3 regions of the Methylobacterium sp. 285MFTsu5.1 genome follow, and region 1 is predicted to be linked to each of the others. Evidence: predicted binding sites of a transcription regulator. Region 1 holds the regulator's gene; each other region holds the start of a gene.
What was found. Region 1 encodes LexA, which represses DNA repair genes until DNA is damaged. Its sites were predicted from a motif close to TGTTCNNNNTGTGTTCNG; they were not measured.
Positions count from the first base shown of each region.

Region 2: the regulator LexA is predicted to act here: its motif matches at 855-872, upstream of H288_RS0126880 (DUF3072 domain-containing protein).
Region 3: the regulator LexA is predicted to act here: its motif matches at 1,155-1,172, upstream of H288_RS0102115 (UvrD-helicase domain-containing protein).

Region 1 covers NZ_KB911273.1:101,506-103,765, forward strand. Annotated here, with positions in the region: gene H288_RS0109075 (ComEC/Rec2 family competence protein) at 1-595, shown strand, start outside; gene lexA (transcriptional repressor LexA) at 589-1,317, opposite strand; gene H288_RS0109085 (hypothetical protein) at 1,568-2,017, shown strand; gene H288_RS0109090 (hypothetical protein) at 2,036-2,251, opposite strand.
Region 2 covers NZ_KB911296.1:60,826-63,085, reverse strand. Annotated here, with positions in the region: gene H288_RS0126885 (hypothetical protein) at 120-368, opposite strand; gene H288_RS0126880 (DUF3072 domain-containing protein) at 550-846, opposite strand; gene H288_RS32870 (gluconokinase) at 1,020-1,586, shown strand; gene H288_RS0126865 (Cof-type HAD-IIB family hydrolase) at 1,591-2,260, shown strand, end outside.
Region 3 covers NZ_KB911270.1:424,964-427,223, forward strand. Annotated here, with positions in the region: gene H288_RS0102110 (AsmA-like C-terminal region-containing protein) at 1-847, opposite strand, end outside; gene H288_RS0102115 (UvrD-helicase domain-containing protein) at 1,183-2,260, shown strand, end outside.

The sequences.
Region 1 (2,260 bases):
CCGGCCCAACCACTACGACCTCTACGTCGACCGGCAGGGCGCGGGGGCCGCGGTGAGGGGCCCGGACGGGCGGCTCGCGGCCCTCGGCAGCCCTTCGGGCTTCGTCCTCGAGCAGTGGCTGAAGGCGGACGGCGACGGGCGGCGGTCCGCGGGGCTGATCGTCCGGTCCGGCAGCGGGCGCTGCGACCGGCTCGGCTGCACCGCCCGGCTGCCGGACGGGCGGGCGGTCGCCCTGGTCCGGGACCGGCGGGCCTTCCCGGAGGATTGCGCCCGCGCCGCGGTGCTGATCACGGGCCTCGCGGCGCCGCCGACCTGCACGGGGCCGCTGGTGATCGACCGGCGCGTCCTCGCCGCCCGCGGGGCCGTGGCCCTCCGGACCGACGGCGACGGCTTCGCCGCGCGCTACGCCCGGGACGACGGCCGCGCCGTGCCCTGGCGGCCGGCCGCCGGGCGCGGGCCGGGACCGCCGCGGCCGGTCACCGCGGAGCCGGGCGACCGCCCCGCGGAGGACGGGGTCGCCGCGACGCCGGAGGCCGACGCCGCGCCGGGCGGAGACCTCGCCCCCGGCGACGCGCCGGCCGAGCCGCTTCAGTAGCGGCGGACGAGGCTCACAAGGCGGCCCTGGATCCGGACCCGGTCGGGCCCGAGCACGCGGGTCTCGTAGGCCGGGTTGGCGGCCTCGAGGGCGATCGACGAGCCGCGGCGGCGCAGGCGCTTGAGCGTCGCCTCCTCGTCGTCGATCAGCGCCACGATGATGTCGCCGGTATTGGCCGTCTCCTGCTTGCGGATGACCACGAGGTCGCCGTCCAGGATGCCCGCCTCGACCATCGAGTCGCCGCGCACCTCGAGGGCGTAGTGCTCGCCGCCGGCCACGAAGTCCGGCGACAGGGTGATGGCGTGGCTCTGGTTCTGGATCGCCGAGACGGGGGTACCGGCCGCGATCCGGCCCATGACCGGGATCGAGATGGCGCGGCCGGACTCGTCGATCATCCGCGTGCTCGCCGGGGCCGGCGGCTGCTTGGACTTACCGCCCTCGACCACGCTCGGCGTGAAGCGGCGCGGCTCGGCGGGGGCCTGAGTCGCCGGAGCGGCCTGGGTCAGGCTCTCGGGGATCCGGATCACCTCGATGGCGCGCGCCCGATTCGGAAGGCGCCGGAGGAAGCCGCGCTCCTCGAGCGCCGTGATCAGCCGGTGGATGCCGGATTTCGACTTGAGATCGAGGGCATCCTTCATCTCGTCGAACGACGGCGGGACACCGCATTCCTGCATCCGGCTCTGGATGAATCGCAGGAGGTCCAGCTGCTTGCGCGTGAGCATCGACGGGGGACTCGCGGCTTGGCGGACCGCCACGTGACGGTCTCCGAAACAAATCACGAACAGGTTAAACGTTCCGCAAGTGTTCCGCAAGAGCGGCACCGCTCGGCTCGGCGCGCCGCGGGCGCGCCCGCGGGAGAAGGTCGAGAAACGCATTGACGGCGCAAGCGGAGCCGTTTCAATGCATCGCGGCGCCCCGCCGGGAAGGCGGCGGATCCGGGGTGCGGGCTGGGACCCTCTTGGAATGACGAGGATGCGACGACCCGCAGCTCTGCTGCCCCTCGGCCTCGCCGCCCTCGGCCTCGCCGGCTGCACCACCGGATTCTCCTACATCTCGCGGAACTACGTGGCGCTCACTCCCCAGGTCGTCACGATCGGCTGCAAGGAGCCCTACGAGGTCTACGACAACCGGCAGCTGCGCCGGATGCTGATCGTGTCCAACGCCCTGCGCGAGTATACCGGCTGCAACCTGAGCGAGGTCCGGATCGATCCGGAGCCGGGCGCCACCCGGGTGAAGCGCTTCCGCACCGCCGCCCGGGCCTATCTCGACGAGACCGTGCGCGAGGATTGCCGGATCACCGGCGAGACCGTGTTCGATCCGCTGAAGACCGAGTTCGCCTACGCCTGCGACGCGCCGATCGAGAAGCGCGGCACCGTGGTCCCCCGCCTGCCGGGCCGCAATCCGGGCCTCGGCGTGCGCTGACCGGCCGGCGGCGCGTCCTCAGGCGCCCGGCTTCGGGAAGGTCCGCTCCGCGGCGTCGCCGGCGGCGGCCAGCAGGGCGCGGGCGAAGGCCCGGGCCTCCGTCCGGTCGAGCACGATCGCGGCGGTGACCGGCGCACCGCCGAGGTCGGCGAGGGCGAGTTCCAGGCGCACCCCGTCGGGCACGGCGCTCGCCTGAAGGCTCCAGCCGGAGCCCCGGTCCGTGCTCTCCGCCATCGTGTTCCT
Region 2 (2,260 bases), on a different contig from region 1:
GACGACGAATGCCGGGCGCAGCGCGCGCTGCTGAAATATCGGGACACAAATCCGAGCGCTGTCGACGGTAACGAGTCGGCCCATCGACTCCAGGGCCGCACGGCCCCGGCGCGATCCGCTCACTGACCCTGTGTCACCGCCGCGGTGATGTCGCCGTAGACGGCGCTGACGCGGGACACGTAGTAGCGGATGCTGCCGACCGCGACGAGGAAGATCAGGCCCCCGAGCAGGGCATACTCGGTCGCGGTGGATCCGCGGACGTCGCGGGCGAAGCGCGCGGTCGCGACAGGGATCCGATCCGTCAGGGCGGCCGCCGCCCGGGATCGCACCGCGCGCCGCCCCGCCCCGTCGCCGCCCGGCTCATCCATGGTCGAACGCGCCTTCCCGTCCCGCCGTCCGCGTGGCCTCACGCGCTCGGAAGGCTGTTACCGGCCCGCGCTTGCCGCCGGCTTAACGAAGTGTCCGAAACAGGGCATCGGGCTGATTCCGGGCGGGATATGCACCGCCCCGCGCGGCGGGCGCGCCCGGCGAGGGCGCGCCCGCGACGGCTCAGGCGTGGCCGGCCTTGTGGCGCAGGTCGTCGATCCGCTTGGAGGCCTCGGCCTTGTCGAGGTCGGGATCGAACGCCTTCGGCTCCTTCGCCTCCTGGGAGAGCGTCTTCAGGTAGGAGGCCTGCGCGCCGGTCATCGGCTCGCCGCCGGTGGTCCACTGGTCCGGATCCTTGATCTGGTTCGACACGTCCTTCGGGTCGGTCTTGGGGTTCTCCGGCGCGTTCTGGCGCGCATCCTGGCGCCCTCCAGAATCCCGATCGGCCTTCGACGTCGCCTTCGCGGTGGTGGTAGCCATGCGACTCATGTTCCCTAAATGTTCGCGTTCTGGGTCGTCAACGCGGCCCGCGGCGCGACGGTTCCTGCCACACGGCGGCAACGTCGGGCGCGGCGATCTTCCCTTCCGCGCGCGCGCTCCGCATGATCGTGACGCGCGGCGCCCCGGCGCGCCTCGGAGCCACGGTGGTCCGGATGACGTCCCAATCAGACCCGCCATTCGATGCCGGGACGGCCGCTCAGGTGCTCGTGGTCATGGGCGTCTCGGGGTCCGGGAAGAGCACCGTGGCGGCGCTGATCGCCGAGAAGCTCGGCTGGATCTTCGTGGACGGCGACAGCTTCCACGCGCCGGAGCACGTGGCGAAGATGCACGCGGGCCACGCCCTCGACGACGCGGACCGCGCGCCGTGGCTCGCCCGGATCGCGACCTGGATCCAGCAGCGCCTCGACGCCGGCGAGTCCGGCGTGGTGGTCTGCTCGGCGCTCCGGCGCGCGTACCGGGACGTCCTCACCCGGGGCAGCCGGCGGGTCCGCATCGTCTACCTCGACGGCGACAAGGCCCTGATCGCGCGGCGCCTCGCGGAGCGCCAGGGTCACTTCATGTCGCCGCATCTCCTGGACAGCCAGTTCGCCACCCTCGAGGTCCCGGGCCCCGACGAGCACCCGATCACCGTCGGGATCCTCGAGCCGCCCGAGGCGATTGCCGACCGGGTCGTGGCGGAACTCGCCACCGCTGCGCGCCGGGATCCGGGTGGGGAGTGACGCGATGACAGCAGGTACCGGCAAGGCCGCGGGGATCGCCCTGGTGATCTCGGACGTCGACGGCACCCTGGTCACCGGGGACAAGCGCCTGACGGCGGCGACGGTGGCGGCCGTGCGTGGCCTGCGCGCGGCCGGGATCGGCTTCAGCATCGCCTCGGCGCGGCCGCCGATCGGACTGCGGAGCCTCGTGGCGGAGCTCGGCCTCGACCTGCCGATGGGGGCCTTCAACGGCGCGAGCGTCGTCCGGCCGGACCTGTCGATCATCGAGGAGCGGACCATCCCGGAGCCGGCGGCCCGGGCGGCCCTCGACCGGCTCCTGGCCGAGGGGCTGGACGTCTGGGTCTTCGCCGACGGCGCGTGGTGCCTGCGCGACCCGGACGGTCCCTACACCGACCTGGAGCGCCGCACGATCGACGCGGAGCCCCGGGTCGTGCCGGATCTCGGAACGCTCATGGGTACGGCCGCCAAGATCGTCGGCGTCAGCCGCGACCACGCCCATCTCGCGGCCTGCGAGACGCGAATCGCGGCGGCGCTGGCCGGCCGGGCCACCGTCCACCGCTCGCAGAAGTACTATCTCGACGTGACCCCGCCCGATCTCGACAAGGGTCGCTTCGTCGCCTGGATGAGCGCGCATCTCGCTATCCCGCGCGAGCGGATCGCCACGTTCGGCGATG
Region 3 (2,260 bases), on a different contig from region 1:
CCCGGCCGCCGGGGTCGATGGCGAGGTCGACGGCCTCGAAGCGCACCTGCGTGCCCCGGGCCTTGAAGGTGCCGGCCAGCGAGAACGGCAGGTAGGCGCCGGCCGCCTGGGTCGGCGGCCCGACGACGAGGCGGGCGGAGCCCTCGGCCTCGACCTGGGCGCCGCCGGATTCGGCGGGGACGAGGCCGAACCGCGCGTCCGCCTCGAAGCGCGGCGTCGCGTCGCCGCCGCCGGAGATCTTGGCGGCGAGGCGCCCGTCCGGTCCCGGCGTGCCGCTGACCGCCCGGAACGGGACGCCGCCGCTCGTCCCCTCGATCCGCCAGGGCCCGACCAGGGCCGGCGCCTGCAGGCGCAGGTCCTGGACGTAGAGCTGGTCGGTCCGCCCGGTGGCGGGGACCTGCGTGGTGACGAGGAACTGCTGGATGTGCAGGTTCTCGATGGCGAGGTCGCGGTCGCGCAGGGCCCCGCCGAAATCGGGCGGCAGCTTCAGCGTGTCCGGGCCGGCGACCGGGAGCTTGATCTCGGCCCGGCCGATCCGGGTCTCGGTGAAGCGGAACTCGCCCTTGAGGAGCGGCGCCAGGGCGATCTCGGCCTTGACGAACCGGGCATCGAGGCTGGGGCGGTCCGGATCGGCGCCGAGGTGGAGGCGGTCGACGCGCAGCCGCGGCGACGGCAGCAGGCGGACCTCGATCCGGCCGTCGGTCCGGACCGGAACGCCCAGGGACCGGGCGAGCGCCCGCTCGACGAGCCCGCGATGGGCCTGCCAGTCGACGAAGGGCGGGACCGCGAGCGCCGCCACGAGAACCAGGATGACGGCGCACGCCAGCGCGGTCAGAAGATCACGCAATGGTCCCGTTCCGCACCATCTCTGCGCGAGGCCGCGACCTCACCGGGCCGCCGTGCCCCGCGTGCCCCCGCGAGTCAGTCGCCACGGCCATAGCACGATAAGCCGCCGGGGGCGCCAGCGGCGATGCCACGGTCCCGAGCGGCGGTCGGGGCACGCGCGAGGTTCCTCGGGCATCCCGGGCCCGCGGCCTATGGATCGCGCGATCGGCCGCGGAACGCGACCAGCCCGAAGGACGCGGATCACCCCGGCGCGGACAGCCGCGCTTCATGGCTCCGCGCCCCCGCCGCGGCGCGAACGGCCTCGACGCCGTTCGCGATTTGGTCCAGGGAAGCGGGATGCAGAACCGCCCGCATCCGCAACCCACCGGGGACGGCGCGCCCGCCACGTCCATCGCCGCCCGCGCCATGGGCGCCCTCCGGCGCGACGCGGCCGGCTACCTCGAGGGGCTCAACCCCGAGCAGCGCCGCGCCGTCGAGACCACGGAGGGCCCGGTCCTGGTGCTGGCCGGCGCCGGCACCGGCAAGACCCGGGTGCTGACCACCCGCATCGCCCACCTGATCGCCACCAACCGGGCGCGCCCCTTCGACATCCTGGCGGTGACCTTCACCAACAAGGCCGCCCGGGAGATGAAGCACCGGATCGGCGCGCTGATCGGGCCGGCCGGAGAGGGCATGCCGTGGCTCGGCACCTTCCACGCCATCGGCACCAAGATCCTGCGCCGCCACGCCGAGCTGGTCGGGCTGAAATCCGACTTCACCATCCTCGGCACCGACGACCAGCTCCGGCTGATGAAGCAGGTCATCGCCGACCAGAACGTCGACGAGAAGCGCTGGCCGGCCCGGGCCCTGTCCCACGCCATCGACGGCTGGAAGAACCGCGGCCTCGGCCCCGAGCAGGTGCCCCCGGGCGAGGCCTCGGCCTTCGCGTTCGGCAAGGGCGGCGCCCTCTACACCGCCTACCAGGCCCGGCTGGCGACGCTGAACGCCGTCGATTTCGGCGATCTCCTGCTGCTCTGCCTCAAGCTCTGGCGGGAGAACCCCGACGTCCTGGCCAATTACCAGGACCGGTTCCGCTACATCCTGGTCGACGAGTACCAGGACACCAACGTCGCCCAGTACCTGTGGCTGCGCCTCCTGGCGCAGTCCCGGAAGAACATCGCCTGCGTCGGCGACGACGACCAGTCGATCTACGGCTGGCGCGGGGCCGAGGTCGACAACATCCTGCGCTTCGAGCACGACTTCCCGGGCGCGGTGGTGGTGCGCCTGGAGCGCAACTACCGCTCCACGGGCCACATCCTGGCCGCCGCCTCCGGGCTGATCGCCAGGAACGAGAGCCGCCTCGGCAAGACTCTGCGCACCGACGACGAGCCGGGCGAGCGCGTCACCGTGACGGGCGCGTGGGATTCCGAGGAGG